DNA from 3 places in the Syntrophomonas sp. UBA1041 genome. Region 2 is predicted to be linked to each of the others. Evidence: riboswitches for the same ligand, from Rfam matches in the RefSeq annotation. Region 2 holds a riboswitch; each other region holds the start of a gene.
What was found. Region 2 has a riboswitch for cyclic di-AMP ahead of B2633_RS17090 (ABC transporter substrate-binding protein). Riboswitches for the same ligand answer to the same signal wherever they lie in the genome.
Positions count from the first base shown of each region.

Region 1: linked by a shared signal. The riboswitch ahead of B2633_RS16055 (KamA family radical SAM protein) and the one ahead of B2633_RS17090 (ABC transporter substrate-binding protein) in region 2 are both predicted to bind cyclic di-AMP.
Region 3: linked by a shared signal. The riboswitch ahead of B2633_RS10170 (quaternary amine ABC transporter ATP-binding protein) and the one ahead of B2633_RS17090 (ABC transporter substrate-binding protein) in region 2 are both predicted to bind cyclic di-AMP.

Region 1 is NZ_DCEA01000107.1:108,037-113,748, reverse strand. It holds gene asnS (asparagine--tRNA ligase) at 1-1,311, opposite strand, end outside; gene B2633_RS16055 (KamA family radical SAM protein) at 1,543-2,784, opposite strand; cyclic di-AMP (ydaO/yuaA leader) riboswitch at 2,894-3,021, opposite strand; gene B2633_RS16050 (response regulator transcription factor) at 3,287-3,982, shown strand; gene B2633_RS16045 (sensor histidine kinase) at 3,954-5,363, shown strand; gene B2633_RS16040 (nucleoside-triphosphatase) at 5,292-5,712, opposite strand, start outside.
Region 2 is NZ_DCEA01000117.1:1,392-7,103, reverse strand. It holds gene B2633_RS17105 (endonuclease MutS2) at 90-2,024, shown strand; gene B2633_RS17100 (hypothetical protein) at 2,189-2,374, shown strand; gene B2633_RS17095 (class I SAM-dependent methyltransferase) at 2,344-2,445, shown strand; cyclic di-AMP (ydaO/yuaA leader) riboswitch at 2,731-2,876, shown strand; gene B2633_RS17090 (ABC transporter substrate-binding protein) at 3,011-4,072, shown strand; gene B2633_RS17085 (ATP-binding cassette domain-containing protein) at 4,075-5,001, shown strand; gene B2633_RS17080 (ABC transporter permease) at 5,007-5,712, shown strand, end outside.
Region 3 is NZ_DCEA01000068.1:34,056-39,767, reverse strand. It holds gene B2633_RS10190 (Tm-1-like ATP-binding domain-containing protein) at 1-762, shown strand, start outside; gene B2633_RS10185 (phosphoenolpyruvate hydrolase family protein) at 787-1,626, shown strand; gene B2633_RS10180 (DUF4412 domain-containing protein) at 1,688-2,374, opposite strand; gene B2633_RS10175 (CDGSH iron-sulfur domain-containing protein) at 2,715-2,921, opposite strand; cyclic di-AMP (ydaO/yuaA leader) riboswitch at 3,194-3,328, shown strand; gene B2633_RS10170 (quaternary amine ABC transporter ATP-binding protein) at 3,522-4,718, shown strand; gene B2633_RS10165 (ABC transporter permease) at 4,711-5,541, shown strand; gene B2633_RS10160 (glycine betaine ABC transporter substrate-binding protein) at 5,564-5,712, shown strand, end outside.

The DNA of each region.
Region 1 (5,712 bases), on a different contig from region 2:
TTCGAAGCCCAGGCCGAAGCCGGCGTGTTTGACCCCGCCGTATTTGCGCAGATCCAGGTACCACCACAGTTCCCGGGGATCCATGTTAAGCTCTTCCATGCGCCGGGCCAAAAAGTCTTCGCGCTCTTCCCTCTGGCTGCCGCCGATCAATTCCCCCACCCCGGGGACCAGAAGATCCATAGCCGCCACGGTCTTGCCGTCATCATTTTGGCGCATATAGAAGGCCTTGATATCTTTGGGGTAGCCGGTTACAAATACCGGTTTGTTAAACACCTTTTCGGTCAGATAGCGCTCGTGCTCGGTCTGCAGGTCATGTCCCCAGGCCACCGGATAGTCAAATTTCTGCCCCGCTTTGGTCAAAAGATTTACCGCTTCAGTGTAACTTACCCGGGCGAACTGCTGGTTTAATAGTCCCAAAAGCCGCTCCTCCAGCTCCTTATCAACGAATTGATAGCAGAACTGCATCTCGTCAGGAGCATTCTCCAGTATGAAGCCGATGACATATTTCACCATGGCTTCAGCCAGGCGCATATCATCGCTCAGATCGGCGAAGGCCATCTCCGGCTCGATCATCCAGAACTCAGCGGCATGTCTGGCGGTGTTGGAGTTCTCAGCCCGGAAGGTGGGGCCGAAAGTATAAACATCGTGAAAGGCCAGGGCGAAAGCCTCGGCTTCTAACTGCCCGCTGACGGTGAGGCTGGTTTTGCGGGCGAAGAAATCCTGACTGAAATCCACCTCCCCGGATTCAGTGAGCGGCGGTTTTGAAGCCGGCAGTGTGCTTACCCTGAACATCTCTCCGGCGCCTTCAGCATCACTGGCGGTTATGATGGGGGTGTGTACGTAGACAAAACCGCGTTTCTGGAAAAACTCGTGAATGGCATATGCGGCCAGGGAGCGGATACGGAAAACCGCCGCAAACAGGTTGGTACGGGGTCGCAGGTGAGCCATCTCGCGCAGGAACTCCCGGGTGTGGCGTTTGGGCTGTATGGGATAGTCCTCGGGGGCATCGCCTTCCAGAACCACTTCATGGGCCTTTATTTCGAAAGGCTGTTTGGCCTGTGGAGTCAACACCATGATTCCACGGGCGGTAACCGCGCAGCCGGCCCGAATTCGGGCCACGGCATCAAAATTGGCCGAAGCGTCCTTTTCGTAAACCACCTGAACGGTATTGAAATGGGTGCCGTCATGCAGGGCGATAAAGCCAAAGTTCTTTTGACTGCGGTTGCTGCGCACCCATCCGCTGACCTCCACTTCCTGACCGGCCAGCCTCTCGGTCTCCCGCATCAGCTGTCTGATGATCACTTTCTCCATGGCATTAACCCCCTGTATCAATATAGACTGGAATGACATTTCCATTTATCCTTTATTATGACTTATCTCCTGGATTTTAAAACCCCCAAAAGGCAGACGCGGTAACGGCCCGGGCAAAATGACCGGCAGGGTCTGCCTCACAATACCAAACCCTCATAATGCCGCAGTTAGAGCAGGGAAACGGCCTGCGCTAAGCTGCGCAGGCCGTTTTCAGCTTATTAATCAGCTGTTTCAGGCTTTTTTGTTGGAGATCTCTACGATATTGCCTTCCCAGGTCATCAATACCGCTTTGTCAGCGTCCATATGCATGATGTGGTTGGGCATAAGCGGGATTTTGCCCAGGCCGCCCGGGGCGTTGACTATATAGGTAGGCACCGCCATACCGGAGGTATGCCCGCGCAGTGAGGCAATGATGTCCATGCCCTCCTGGATGGTGGTCTGAAAATGCCTGGTGCCCTTGACGTCTTTGGCATGGAAGATGTAATAAGGTCTAACCCGGATCTTAAGCAATTTATGGTTTAGCCTGCGCATAATATAGGGTCTGTCATTGATGCCGCGCAACAGTACGGCCTGGTTGCCCAGAATAGCCCCGGCCTCGGCCAATCGGTCGCAGGCCTGTTTGGATTCCGGGGTGATTTCCAGAGGGTGATTGAACTGAGTATTAATATAAATAGGCGGATACTTACGGATAATATCACAGAGTTCCGGAGTAATGCGCTGCGGCAGAGTAACCGGAGTTCTGGTTCCGATACGGATGATTTCCACATGAGGCAGATGATAGAGTTTGTTCAACAGCATATCAAGCATGCGGTCGCTCAGCAAGAGGGCATCCCCGCCGGTAATAAGCACATCTCTGACCTCTCTGTTTTGGGCCACATATTCAACCGCTCTGGCGATGTCTTCCCTGCAGGCATGCAGATCATGTTCCCCGATATTGCGCCTTCTCTGGCAATGACGGCAGTACATGGCACACTGGTTGGTGACATTGATGATCAGCCGGTCGGGGTATCTGCGGGTAACGCATGGCGCTGGTGAAGTCAAGGCTTCATTCATGGGATCCAGGCTGCCCCCGGGCAGGAGTTCGCGGAGATCGGGAACGGCCTGGCGATAAATCGGGCTGTTTTCATAATCTTCGTCCACCAGGCTGAGGTAGTAAGGAGAAATGGCCCAGCGGTAGACCTGGCTGACCCGGTCGATTCTCCTCATCTCCAGTTGGGTCAGGCCCAGAATTTGTCCCAGTATCCTGCTGTCCCGGATACGGTGCTTGAGCTGCCATTTCCAATTAGACCAATCCTGATCAGTTCCTCCGATCACAGCCTGGATCTGTAATCTGCGCCTGGCAATCCCGGCTTGTATGGTTTTTTCATCTGGTAATTGACTTAGAAATTGCTGGTAAGGCTGGGCATCGTCACTTAGTTGGCGGCTTCTTAATAAGGACTGATGACGGTTGTTGATATCCCCTGTTTCTCTCATGCTGGCACTCCTTTCTTCAGGGTTTTGGCAGGAATGGTCACATTAGAAAAGGGCCGAGACTTAAAACGACCAAAGGAAGGCCTTTGGTCAGAAGAAGAGTATTAACCTCGGGTTCCCTTTCAGCGCTTACGAGGTTAGCTGTCGGGTTCGGGGAAAGGGTCCCCTACCGATGACGGATTCACCCCAAATGATGGTTCCCCCGTTCTCCTGTTCCAGGAAATTCAGCGCAGGCTTTTGCTCATTTGTTTGCGCCTATAGACTTGATTCCTCCCTCAGCCCTAACCCTAGGGCATTTGTTTCGCCATGTCCCAACGATGTATATATATATTATATACTATATATTAAACTTAAAATGTGGCAAAATTCCGGCAGCGGTTATATAAATCATCTGCTGCTCATTTCTGCAGAAATCGACATGCTTAATATATTTTTGCCACATTAATAGGATATGCTTTAATAAATGGCTTGCTACATCAACCGTCGGTTTTTTAGGGAGCGTACCATGCAAACTATATTTATAGTTGATGATGAAGAGAATATCCGCCTGCTCATCAGCAAATACCTGCAAAACGAAGGCTATCAGGTGGAGTCCTTCAACAGCATAGAAGAGCTGCGCAAGCGATTGGATTCAGGCTATCCTGACATGTTCATCCTGGATATCATGCTGCCCGGCCAGGACGGTCTGGAGTTCTGCAAGGAGATTCGCCAGCACAGCAGAGCCCCGGTTATCTTTATTTCGGCTCGCCGGCAGGCTCTGGACCGCATTATCGGCCTGGAGATCGGCGGCGACGACTATCTCCCCAAGCCATTCAGCCCGCGCGAACTGATGGCCCGGGTGCGTTCCGTCTTGCGCCGCACCCTGCCTCACCAGCAGCCATCCGGCTGCAGTGAGTGCGGTAATATGAAGCTGTTCCCCGTGGACCGGCTGATACTGGTGAACGGTAAAACCCTGAAGGTTACTACCAGGGAGTTCGATTTGATAGCCTTATTAATGCAGCATCCCCAGCGCACCTTTAACCGTCAGGAACTGCTGAACCGGGTGTGGGGCTATGACTATATGGGCAGTGAACGGGCGGTAGATGATACGGTCAAACGGCTGCGCAAGAAATTGAGGGCCAGCGGTTCCGATACTACTATCAAAACCATTTGGGGTTACGGGTATAGATTAGATGGGCAGATTAAAAAGCATTTCGAGTAGGATTGTAATCAGTTATCTATTGGTGGTTTTAATAACTTTTACCATGACCACTATGGCATTTTATCCGATCCTTTTCGGAGTATTGGAAAACCGGGCCCAGATAGGCTTGGAAAGACAGGCCTGGGAGATCGCCTTTATCGTTGAAAGCCGGCAATCCGGGGCGCTTTCCCATGAGGCCGATCTTCCTACAACCATACTCCTTTTAGGCCGTTCCGTAGAAAGCAATTACATGCTGGTCGGCCCTGACAACAGGATCACCTTCAGCAGCCACCCCGAGGATTTTCAGGTTGGACAGCAGTTATCGGACCTGCCCCATCCTTTGCGCGACCGGGAAACCGTTGATAAGACCAGTGCCAATATTTACCGTACCGAACAATACCTGTCAGTCGAGACCCCCATCGGGATCAATCCTGAAATCAACGGCACGGTGATAACTTTTGTGGCCCTGCAGAGCCTGCGCAACATGTATCTGAACACGCTTTACCTGGTGTTCGGCAACCTATTCATCGCCTTGGTCAGCGCCCTGGTGATCGCCTATTTTCTGATCGGCTATATCGCAAGGCCTTTAAAAAACCTGGAACTTTACGCTGAGGCCATGGGTAACCGGCAGTTTGACATAAAGCTGGAGACCAGATCCAGTGACGAGCTGTCCAATCTGGCGGTTGCCTTTAATCAGATGGCAGAACGGCTGAAAAGCTATGATGAGAGCATGCGCCACTTTTTTCAAAATGCCTCTCATGAGATGAAGACTCCTTTAATGAACATCAACGGCTATGCCGAGGGGATAAGAGACGGTATTTTTGAAGGCCCGGCTCTGGAAAATGCCATGGATATCATTCATAAAGAGAGCCTGCGGCTGCGGGACATCGTTGAAAATATGATCGACATCACTATTCTGGAACAACCGCACCGCAACTATTTCCTGCCCCATTGCCTCGCTTACATAGTGGAAAACGCCCTGGATTCAGTGGGAGGCTACGCTCTGGACCGCAAGGTCCTGATCACTGCGGATATACCGGAAGATGCCATTGTAGTAGGGGATTGGGATCGCCTGCAGAGCCTGTTCATTAACCTGCTCTCCAACGCGGTTCGCCACGCCCAGCAGTCGGTTGCCATAAGCTCCTATATAACCTCAGCGGGAGAACAGGTCCTGGTCAGGGTACAGGACGATGGCAGCGGTTTCAGTGCCGAAGACCTCACCCACGCTTTCGAATACTTCTACACCCGGGCGGAAGGCTCAGGCCTGGGCCTGGCCATTGCCCGCAAAATCGTTGACGAGCACGGGGGTGAAATCAGGCTGGAAAATGACTCAGACCGGGGGGGCGGAGTGGTGAAAGTCGTCCTCCCCAGCGTCAGTGACGATGCAGCAGGCCTGGTTTAAACCGCTTAAAACCGGCGCCAGGCATTGATCGCGAACCCCGATGAAAAGATGTTTATCCGAATTCAACAAACGCTGGAAAACCCGCCAGAATCCACGGCCTTCAAGTTCTATAGGTCCGATCTCATCCAGGAAGATATATTTGAGGTTGTCATCATCAAGCATTTCTTCGAGAACTTTTTCTCCGAATTCAAAAGCGGCTCCGGAAAACACATAGGGTCCAAAGCTGAAGCACTCCTCAAATTGGTCCCGATAATAATCATTCAATAAAGCCAAGAGGCGTTTTTCTCCGTTGGAAAGCCTGGTCAGCTCATAGCCCACAAATGTGGATCCCTTGTAAAGCTTGCGGCTG
Region 2 (5,712 bases):
TATATTGAGGTTTTGGCCCGCAGGGAGCATTCTGACTATTACAGGTTTGCTATCTCTGGCGGGCATTTCATTTTTATGAGGAGGTCCCAATGGATAATTTCACCGCCCTTGAATTTGATAAAATACTGGAAAAACTGGCCGAAAACGCATTGTCCGCGGCCGCCAAAAACCGCTGCCGGGAACTGGCGCCATCATTAAAAGAGGCCCAAGTGAAGCTATGGATGGATGAAACCACCCAGGCCAGGCGCATTATTGAACAGATCGGGACACCGCCCCTTTCATCAATGGCGGAACTGCACCAGGTCATGAACCTGATCGCCATAGAAGCCATGCTAGTGCCCGAGCAGATCATGCAGGTTTTGTCCTTCCTGGCATCCTGCCGGAGGATGAAAAGATATCTCAAGAAAGCCGAGGCAACCGATGCGGATATCGCCTGGTACGGGGGATCGATAGACGAATTGGCAGAGCTGGAAAACGAAATTGAGCGCTGCATAAGAAACGGCATGGTGGATGACAGGGCATCGGCCCGGCTGGGTGATATCCGCAGGCAGATAGTTGTGACCAACGATCAGATCAAAGCCAAGCTGGAATCCCTCTTGCGAAAAAACAAAGCCTGGTTCTCAGAAAGCTTTGTCTCAATGAGAAGCGGCCGCTATACTCTGCCGGTGAAGCGCGAACACAAGAAGGATGTCGCGGGCACAGTCATCGAGATGTCCAATACCGGGGGAACCTGCTTCATCGAGCCTGCATCGGTAGGCAGACTGCAGTCGGAGCTATACGCCCTGCAAATTGAAGAGGACAGCGAAATCAGGCGCATCCTGTACTCGCTGACGGCCTTGATCAGCGGTAATCTTGCAACGATCAAGCACAATATCGAGACCATGGAAACACTCGATTTCCTCTTCGCCAAAGGCAAGCTCAGCATCTTGATGAAAGCATCACCGGTCGGCATGAACACCGCCAGAAGGATTCGCATGGAGAATGCCAGGCATCCCTTGATTTCCCGGGATTCCGCAGTGCCCTTGAACTTTGAGGCCGGCGGGGATAATAAGGGAGTGGTCATTACCGGGCCCAACACCGGCGGCAAAACCGTAGCTCTTAAGACAGTGGGGCTGCTCTCTCTGATGGCGCAGAGCGGGCTGCACGTCCCCGCCGATGAAGTCAGCGACTTTTGCCTGAACAATCTGGTCTTGTGCGACATTGGCGACGGGCAGAGCATAGCCGAAAACCTGTCCACCTTTTCCTCGCATATGAGGAACATCATCGCTATTTTAAAGCAGGCCGATCAAGAATCCCTGGTCTTGCTGGACGAACTTGGCTCCGGGACTGATCCCACCGAAGGCATGGGGCTGGCCATTGCGATCTTGGATGAGCTCGGCGCCAAAGGATGCCTGTTTGTGGTTACCACCCACTACCCGGAGATAAAAGAATATGCGAGCATGAAGCCCGGGTTGGTAAACGCCCGCATGACCTTTGACAAGGAAAGCCTGATGCCGCTCTATCAGCTTGAAATCGGGGAAGCCGGTGAAAGCTGCGCGCTGCATATTGCGGAAAGACTGGGGATGCCCCGGCAAATGCTGCAACGCGCCCACCAGGCCGCCTACGGCAGCAAAACCGATGAGCATCGGTCAGCGGCGCAGCAGAACAACTCAACCCCCAACCGGGCCGCCGCCACACCGCCCAGGATCGTCAAACAAGAGGAGCCGGAGCCTGAAATACAGTCTCACCGCGATAAATTCAACATTGGAGACAGCGTGTTTGTCTATCCGCGCAAGGAAATCGGTATCGTTTACGCTCGTTCCAATGAAAAGGGGGAAATCGGCGTACAGGTGAAAGGCCAAAAAAGGCTGGTCAATCACAAGCGCATTAAGCTCTTTGTGCCCGCCAGTGAGCTTTATCCGGAAGACTATGATTTCTCCATCATATTTGACAGCGTGGCCAACCGCAAAGCCAGACACCTCATGGGAAAACGGCATGTGGAGGGAAATGTGGCAATTACTAAAGAAGGAGACAATGAAAAATGAATATCATCCGCCCGGAAAGCGAAGACGATTATGACGGCGCTAGAAGCTTCTTGCCTGTCAAGATTATTCCCTATATTGGCCTGCCGGTCATTTGAAGAGTGGAAGGAAGTAAAAGAACGTCCACATGCTTCGCTTCCTCAGGCTACAATTAATAGTATGACAAATTGGGGAGGGCATTTAGAATAGCCGAGATATTTGATGCAATCGCCGCCGAGTACGACAAGTGGTATACAGATGAAGTCGGCAGTACTGTTCACGATTTGGAAAGAGAGATGGTTTTAAAGTCCATGGATCGCATCTCGGGGAAACTGTTCTCGACCTGGGCTGCGGCACCGGGATTTATGCTATAGATTTGGCCCTTATGGGTATGCAGGTCACCGGTATGGACATCTCCGCGGAAATGCTGGCCAAAATATTTTGATGGCCTACAGATCCCTGATTATCGGCTTTTTAGCCCGGGCGGCGAAGCTTGCGTCTCAGTTTTGCTTCATTTCTGCCACATTTATCATTTAAACTTGATACAGTCGATTTTCTCACCATATCAATGGCACTGCAGTAGCACAGCTTTTACTGTAGGGGACTTGGTTTCATATTTGTATGTAAAGTCCTATATTCTGAAAGGAGTGATGATCTGACGAAGTAATCGCGTCCGCTTGGTGGTGCCAAGAAAGCATCATCCGCTGATTTATAAGTCATCGAAATTAAAGACTAAAATAGGCCGAAGCCTCGGAGTCGAGACACGGGGGAACCATTTTATGGGGCGAGTTTTCATTAACCCTATATCGGTTGTGGAATAGGGCTAACCCAGGCCCGAGCCCGTCAGCTAACCTCGTAGGCAGATTGGGAATTCAGATGTTAAGCATGCTGCCCCCTGCAGCTGCCCTTTATCATCCTACTTTTCCTTTTCGATTATGCTTCATATGTATATTTCTCCTTTCTTGAGCTCTCTTCCGCTTGCCGTGGCTTCAGGCCGGTAGGAGGTATCCATGAACACAATTAAATCTTTTTCAGGCCAGATTACAGTCAGACTTTTGCTGTTATCACTATTGTTTGCATTTGGATTATTCGCAGTGGGTTGTGGCGGAAGCGGCAGCAACACCGGCGCTGAAGGTCAAAAGGAAAAACTGGTATTGGCCGACGTATCATGGGATAGCGTTAAAGTGCACAACCGCATCGTGGGCTTTATCCTGCAGCATGGTTATGGCTATCCCGAACCGCAGTATACCTTTGGCGAGACCCTGCCTTTGTTGCAGGGTATGAGCAAAGGTGACATTGATATAACCATGGAGATTTGGAAAGACAATTACGAAGAGCCCTGGAATGAAGCGGTTTCCAGCGGAGCAGTGTTGGATCTGGGGCAAAATTTCCCTGACGCTCCCCAGGGTTGGTATGTGCCCACCTATATGATAAAAGGCGACCCTGAGCGTGGCATTAAGGCAGTAGCGCCCGATTTAAAATCGGTCTCTGATCTGCCCCGTTACTGGCATCTCTTCAAAGACGCTGAAGTGCCGACTAAAGGGCGATTCCACACCAGTCCTCCCGGATGGGCAGTAACTCAAACCAATGCAACCAAATTCAAGACCTACGGATTAGATAAGACATTTAACCTTTTCAGCACCGGTTCCGATACCGCCCTGGCCACTTCCATGCTGACCGCCTATGAAAAGGGTCAGCCCTGGGTGGGCTATTACTGGGAACCTACCTGGGTAATGGGCCTGTTGGATATGACCATGCTGGAAGAGCCTGAATATAATGCGGAAGTATACAATGATCCCAATAATATCGGCTGTGCCTTCCCGGCAGCGCAAGTATTAAAGGGGGTTCACTCCAGCCTCAAAGACAGGGCTCCCGAAGTGGTGGAACTGGTTTCCAAATACCAGACCACACTGGCTGAAAACAACGATTTCCTTGGCTATATGCAGGAAAACGACACCGAAGCCGATGAGGCCGCCATCTATTTCTTGAAAAAGTACCCGGAGCGGTGGAAGAGCTGGGTTACCGAGGAAGCTGCCCAGAAGGTGGAACAAGCCCTAAAAGAGGTGAAGTAGCCATGATAAAAAACTACGATCATAATACCCTTCTGGAAGTAAATAATTTATGGAAAGTGTTCGGCAAACAGGCCGCGGATCTTGACCTGGAAGATGCACAGGCCGTTGAGCAGCTGCAAAATAACGGTGCTGTGGCAGCAGTACGCAATATATCATTTAAAGTGAAGCAGGGTGAGGTTTTTGTCATCATGGGACTGTCGGGCAGCGGTAAATCCACCCTGATCCGCTGCATTCCCCGCCTGGTAGAACCCACCCGGGGGGAAATCAAGGTCAATGGCCGCAATGTCTTACAGTTGGGCAAGAAAGAGCTCATCGATTTTCGCCGCCATGAAACGGCTATGGTGTTTCAGCATTATGGTTTGCTGCCTCATCGCAATGTCCTTGACAATGTGGCTTTTGGTTTGAAATTGTGCGGGGTAGCACCCCGTGAAAGAGAAGATCTGGCCAGGCAGGCCATCGCCCAGGTGGGGCTTACCGGTTGGGAAAATTATTATCCGGCGCAGCTTTCGGGCGGTATGCGGCAGAGGGTCGGCATCGCCAGGGCGCTGGTTCAAGACAGCGGTCTGCTCTTGATGGATGAGCCTTTCAGCGGCCTGGACCCCTTAATCCGCCGGGAGATGCAGGATACTCTTATCAATCTGCAAAAGCAGCTCAACCGCACCATCGTGTTCGTGACCCATGACCTGAGCGAAGCCGTTCGCCTGGGGGACACCATGGCGGTGATGAGGAACGGGGAATTTTTGCAGCAAGGCACTCCGGCGGAAGTGATGAGCAATCCCGCTGACGAATACGTGGAGCGTTTTGTTCAAGATGCCAATTCGCTTCTGCCGGGCAGCAGCAATCAGGTGTTTCCCAGGCATAAACGCGCCGTCAAGCAGCCCCGGTCCGGTGTGGCAGCGGTTCCCGTGCCTGTACCCACTGGGAGGTGAAAACAATGTTTCCTGAATCATGGCAATATAATTTAGCACCCTACATTGACAGTTCGGTAAAATGGATGGTGAAATCCTGGGGACCTTTCTTTGACGCTGTATCCGCCCTGGTGTTGAGCATGCTGCTTGAAATCGAACACATTCTGAAATGGGTCCCCTGGTGGGGGTGGATTATAATAGTCACAGCGATCTCCTGGCGCCTCACCAGAAGCTTCTACAAAACTCTCTTGCCCGGAGTACTCATTTTTAGCATCGGCATGTTCGGGCTGTGGGAAGTGGCTATGGAGACACTGGGCATTGTTGTGGTGGCGGTATTGATTTCATTGCTGGTCGGCATCCCCGTGGGCATTGCCATGTCAAGCTCTGAACGCTTCAACGGCTTAATAACCCCGGTGCTGGATGCCATGCAGACTATGCCCAGCCTGGTCTATCTTATTCCAGCTCTGATGTTGTTCGGGTTGGGCAAAGTACCTGCGGTCTTCGCCACGGTGATCTATGCTTTGCCTCCGGTTGTGAGGCTTACCAACCTGGGCATTCGCCAGGTGTCCAATGACATACAGGAAGCCGCCCTGGTGTTTGGCGCCTCGCCATGGCAAATGCTCAAAGAGGTGCGCCTGCCCCTGGCCATGCCCAGTATAATGGCGGGGATCAATCAGACCACTATGCTGGCCCTATCCATGGTGGTCATCGCAAGTATGATAGGAGCCGGCG
Region 3 (5,712 bases), on a different contig from region 2:
ACTACCCCTTGTGTGCTGCGGGCCTCGTCTATTATGGAAAAGGCCGGCTATGATGTTATCATCAATCACGCGGTAGGCAGCGGAGGCCGTTCCATGGAAGAGCTGATCAGGGACGGTTATATAACCGGGGTCCTGGATATCACCACCCATGAAATCGGCGATGAGATGTTGGGAGGAGTGCTGGGGGCCGGTCCCGACCGCATGACTGCTGCCGGGGATCTGGGCATCCCTCAGGTAGTGGCTCCGGGGGGACTGGATTTAATTAATTTCGGGCCCAAGCATACCGTGCCGGAGAGGCTGCTAAAGGAGACCGACCAGCCGGGGCGGGGATTGTATGAACACAATCCTACCGTAACCTGTATCGGGGTATCAATGGACGAGATTTATCGCATAGGCGAACACATGGCTCAAAAACTGAATGCCGCCAAAGGCCCCAGCGTACTGTGTGTGCCCATGCAAGGCTGGGGAGCTTGTGATCTGGCCACACCTGACATCGAACTGGGCTGGTCTGGGCCCGGATCCGGTCCTACCTGGGCCGCTGACATGGAAAACCCGCGCTGGTCGCGGCGCTCGGTTGAATATGTGAAAGCCCTCAAGGCAAAAATCGATCCCAATAAAGAAAATCTCGAAGTTATTCTGGTGGATAAACACATGAATGATCCGGATTTCTCCGACTTAATGGCAGGGCTGCTGTTGGAAATGCTGCAAGGCAGCTGGAGCAAGGGCAACAAATCCGCTTTGCCATATGTGATCCCGTTCTAAGTATATTTCACGAGGAGGCTTGCTATGGCTGTACAATATCTGCGCAATGAGGTGGTGGAGCGGTTGCAGGCCCAATCCCAGGCGGGGCAGCCTCTCTTGATGTTCGGAGCTGGTACGGGGTTGACTGCTAAATGTGCCGACCTGGGCGGAGCTGACCTGGTTGCGGTTTACTCCACAGCCAAATACCGTATGATGGGGCTTCCTACCCTTTTGGCCTGGATGCCCTATGACGATTGTAATGACTGTGTTAAGAAAATGGCGCAGGAAATAATACCGGTAGTAAAAAAAGCCCCCTGTATTGCGGGTATAGGTGCGCACAACCCGGCGCTAAACCTGGAGCAAATCATAGATGAAATGATGCTGTTGGGTTTTTCCGGCATTACCAATGAACCGTTTGCAGGGCTTTATGGAGAGCAGTTTGCCAGGCAATTGGAAGATGCGGGGATCGGCTTTTCCCGCGAAGAAGAGCTGATCAAAACCGCGCGCAGAATGGATGTGTTCACTGTGGCCTGGGCTTTTAATGAAGCGGAAGCCCGGATCATGGCTGAGGCAGGTGCAGACGTAATCGGAGCCATCGTAGGTGTAACCGGCGGGGGGCTGACCGGAGCCAAGGGGGTAATGAATATTGAGACCGCCACCGCGGAAGTGCAAAAAATGTGCCGGGCGGCCCGTTCTATAAACCCCAGGGTTTTCGTATTGACTCACGGCGGGCCATTTGCAGATGTAGATACCGCACAGTACTCTATCGCCAGTACTGACGCCGATGGTTATGCTTCCGGCTCCAGCGGGGAACGGATGCCCACTGAAAACGCAGTGATAGAAATCACCAGGAAATACAAAAACATGTCAATCAAAAGGGCATAAGTTTAGGGAAAGGGGGAAGCGGTGCTGAGCAACCGTCCCCCTGGTCCTGCAATGCTATGGTTCAGTTGCCGGTGGGCATATTGGGCATAGTGGTAATGGTTGTCCCTGCGGGAATTTCAAAAAGGCTCTCTGCTTGAGGGCCAATCTGATAATTCTTATACTCGATCACAACCGGACCCTCGGTGGTGGTTTGCTCTATTCTTACCGGCATACCGATATCCTTGCGCAGCCACATCTTAGCGGTGTCGCTACCCTCCGTGGAAGTAACCACCAGACAATCATAACCATCTTTGTTTTCTTCACCGACCACTTTCAGATTAGAAGTATCGCCAGACTCGTTCACCCACTCATTGGGGAGCTCGGCGGAGTCCTGGAGAGTGGTCATTTTCATCGCGGTCTTTTGGTCAGGATTATATAAGTACATTTCCCCCTGGGCATTAGTGATAGTGATCATCTTCATGCCCATAGCCTCCATCTCCATTCTGAGTTTTTCACCGCTGATATACATCTTGCCCTGAGTGTTCAAGGAACTTCCCTGACCGCTCATAGTCATCACCATTTCAAATGACATTTGTTTGGCCTGAAGAGCCGTTTCCATGATGTCTTTCAAGCGGTTGTCGCCGGTCTGCTGGGCCGGGGGTGTCGTTGAGGCGGTCGGTGTTCCGGGATCCTCTTTCTTACTGGAGCAGCCTGCCAAGCTGCCGAGCATCAGGGTCAAAACCAATAAAGCTACAATCCATCTTTTCAATCTACTTGCCCCTTTCTTTTCATAAATTTTCCTCATCTGTATGCAGGGTAACAATTATCAGGTATGCTGTCAAACCCAATTTGAACGCGAAAATAGCCCTGTCCATAATTGAATCTGCACCGGCACCTGGGGGCCGGAGCTATTCTTGAAGAACCCGGCTTTCGATCTGCTGTTTCACTGTTTTTAAAGCATTAACAGCCAGATATGGCTATCTTCAGGACCGGGTACTGATATGAAGAGGTTAATGCTGAATTAATGGGAAGTATAGCGTAAAGACATGAATGAACCGGAGACAGCAAGTCTTTTTATAAGAAAATGTCTTGGTGTCCCCGGTTAAATATTAGAGGATATCCTTAGCGCGGGCGCAGGTTTTCATGTGCCCTTTTTCAATGCCATCACAAAAGGGCATGGCTTGGGATTGGCCGCACCGGCATAAGGCCACCGGTTCCTGGCGGGGTATGGTGTTGCCATGGTCATCGATTAAATCGGCATGGCCGGCAATAATAATCGGACCCTGGGCGAGTATTTGTATACGAGTGTCTGCCATTATATGACCTCCTGCAATTTTGCTATTTGTATCATTTCCATAGCGGCCTTGCCGCATACATGGGACTGCGATCAAAGGCGGCGCTCTAAATATGGGCATTAAAGGCCTTATAAGGGCCAAAAAGGCCAAAAAATAGCCTCAAATCAATATCAGCTGATGAGAAGGCCGATACAACTGGCTTATCCATGTTGGAGCTATTTGTCCAACTAGCTGGAAATAAGTTATATTTAATATAATAATCATGTAAACTCTAACAAAATCGAACATAATCGGCCATTCTCAAGCTTAATTCCAGCAGACCCGGCTGGAAGCGGGGGATCCAAATATGGGGTGAATCCAGTTAACTGGTAGGGCCGCCCACAGCCCGAATCCGTCAGCTAACCTCGTAAGCGTTCAAAGGGGGAGAATGGGGAATTCTATTCCTTCTTAATAATCCTGCGTACTTATCACTTGAAGGACTTTCCCTTTTTCCTGATTTACTTCTTTAATCTATCAGGATCGAATGGTCATCACCCACTAATTGACAAGTCCGGTATGCCTTTGCATACGGGTTAATTTAGTGCACCCTTAAATTCGGACAGAATGAAGGGAGGGATAACAGTGGGTAAAATAGAGGTCCGCAATCTGACCAAAATCTATGGAAATAATGTTGAAAAAGCGCTGCAGATGCTGCGAAATGGCTGCGACAACCAGGAAATACGCGAAAATACCAAACAGGTAGTCGGGGTCAGAGAGGCCACTTTTTCTGTAGAGCAGGGAGAATGTTTCGTGATTATGGGGCTGTCCGGCAGTGGCAAGTCAACCTTGCTGCGCTGCATAAACCGCCTCATCAAGGCAACAGATGGCGAAATTGTGATAGATGGAGAAGACGTGAACAAAGTGTCTTCGCGCCGCTTGGAAGTGCTGCGCCAGGAAAAGATAGCCATGGTTTTTCAGCGTTTCGCTTTGCTGCCGCATCGAAATATTTTAGACAATATCGCTTACGGCCTGGAAGTGCAGGGCGAGCCGCGCCCCATACGTTATGAAAAAGCATTCCAGGCCTTAGAACTGGTCGGTCTGAAAGGCTGGGAAGATTCTTATCCGGGAAATCTCAGCGGAGGTATGCAGCAGCGGGTGGGCATCGCCCGAGCTTTGGCAACCGATCCCGATATACTGCTCATGGATGAACCTTTCAGTGCACTGGATCCTTTGATAAGGCAGGATATGCAAGATGAACTCTTAGCTATTCAGCAGAAGTTGCAAAAAACCATATTGTTTGTCACTCATGATCTGGACGAAGCGTTAAAAGTAGGCGATCGCATCGCCTTGATGAAGGACGCCCGGATCGTGCAAATAGGAAGTCCGGAAGAAATCCTGCTCTCACCAGCCAGTGATTATGTAGCTCGTTTTGTGGAAAACGTCAATCGTTCTCGGGCTTTGACGGCTTCAGCTGTGATGGTCAAGCCCCGTGCCGTGGCTCATCCCAAAGACGGCCCTCTAACTGCCTTAACCTTTATGGAAAAACATGGCTTATCTACTATATTTGTTACGGACCGGGCCGGGCACCTGCAGGGGTATGTGCAGGCTGAGGATGCCTCGGCTCTGGTCGAAGCGGGTATCAGGGAATTAGACGGCATTATCAACCCCGAAGTGCCAACTGCCGCACCGGATACTATGCTGTCCGACCTTTTGGACACCCTGGCCTATACCAAGGTGCCGTTAGCGGTTGTTGATGACCAAGGCAGATTGAAAGGCGTATTGGTGCGAGGATCGGTGATCGCAGGCCTGGCCGGTGAAAGGAGGGGTAGTCATGAATAGCATTCCGAGATTGCCACTGGCCCGATGGACTGACGATCTAATCAATTATTTACAGGGGCATTGGGGCGCCTCCACCCAAGCTTTCTCCGATCAAATGGAAAGCTTGATCAAAGGGCTGCAGCAGCTTCTGATCAGTATTCCTCCGGAATTGTTCATCATCGTAATCGCACTCCTGGCCTGGTGGCTTGCGGGTAGAAAAATGGCTATTTTTTCTGTAATCGGTTTGTTTTTTATCTACAATGTAAAACTGTGGGAGGTTACCATGGAAACCTTATCCATGGTAATAGCAGCTGTCTTGTTGTGTGCTGTGGTGGGGATCCCACTAGGCATTCTTTCGGCAAAAAACCTTACTGCTCATCGAATCATTGCGCCGGTTTTGGATTTCATGCAGACATTACCGGCGTTTGTTTATTTATTGCCTGCTATTCCCTTTTTTGGGTTGGGCGTCGTTCCGGGGGTTCTAACTACTATCATCTTTGCCATGCCACCGGTAATTAGGCTAACCGATCTTGGACTGAGGCAGGTACCGGAAGAATTAATTGAACTCGGGAGATCTTTTGGTTCCACCTTTTTTCAGATGTTGTTCAAGATCGAGCTCCCCCTGGCCAGGGCAACTATCCTAGCCGGTATCAACCAGTGCATCATGCTGTCACTGTCTATGGTTGTTATCGCTGCGATGATAGGTGCCAAAGGACTGGGCGGTGTGGTATGGAGAGCCATACAGACGCTTAAATTCGGAATGGGGTTTGAAGCGGGAGTGGCTATCGTAGTGATTGCCATTATCCTGGATAGAATCACCCAGAATCTAGGAAAGAGCAAATAAAAAAGAGGAGGTATGGTTGTTTATGAAACGGAGAATGGCATTACTGTTGCTTGTGGCCATAATAGCGGTTTTCGCTGTGGGGGGGTGTTCGAACAATGCGGACAATCCCAATGCAGGGGATAAGAGTGTAAAAGAGCAGTTTAAAGGCAAAATTATCGGCATCGATCCCGG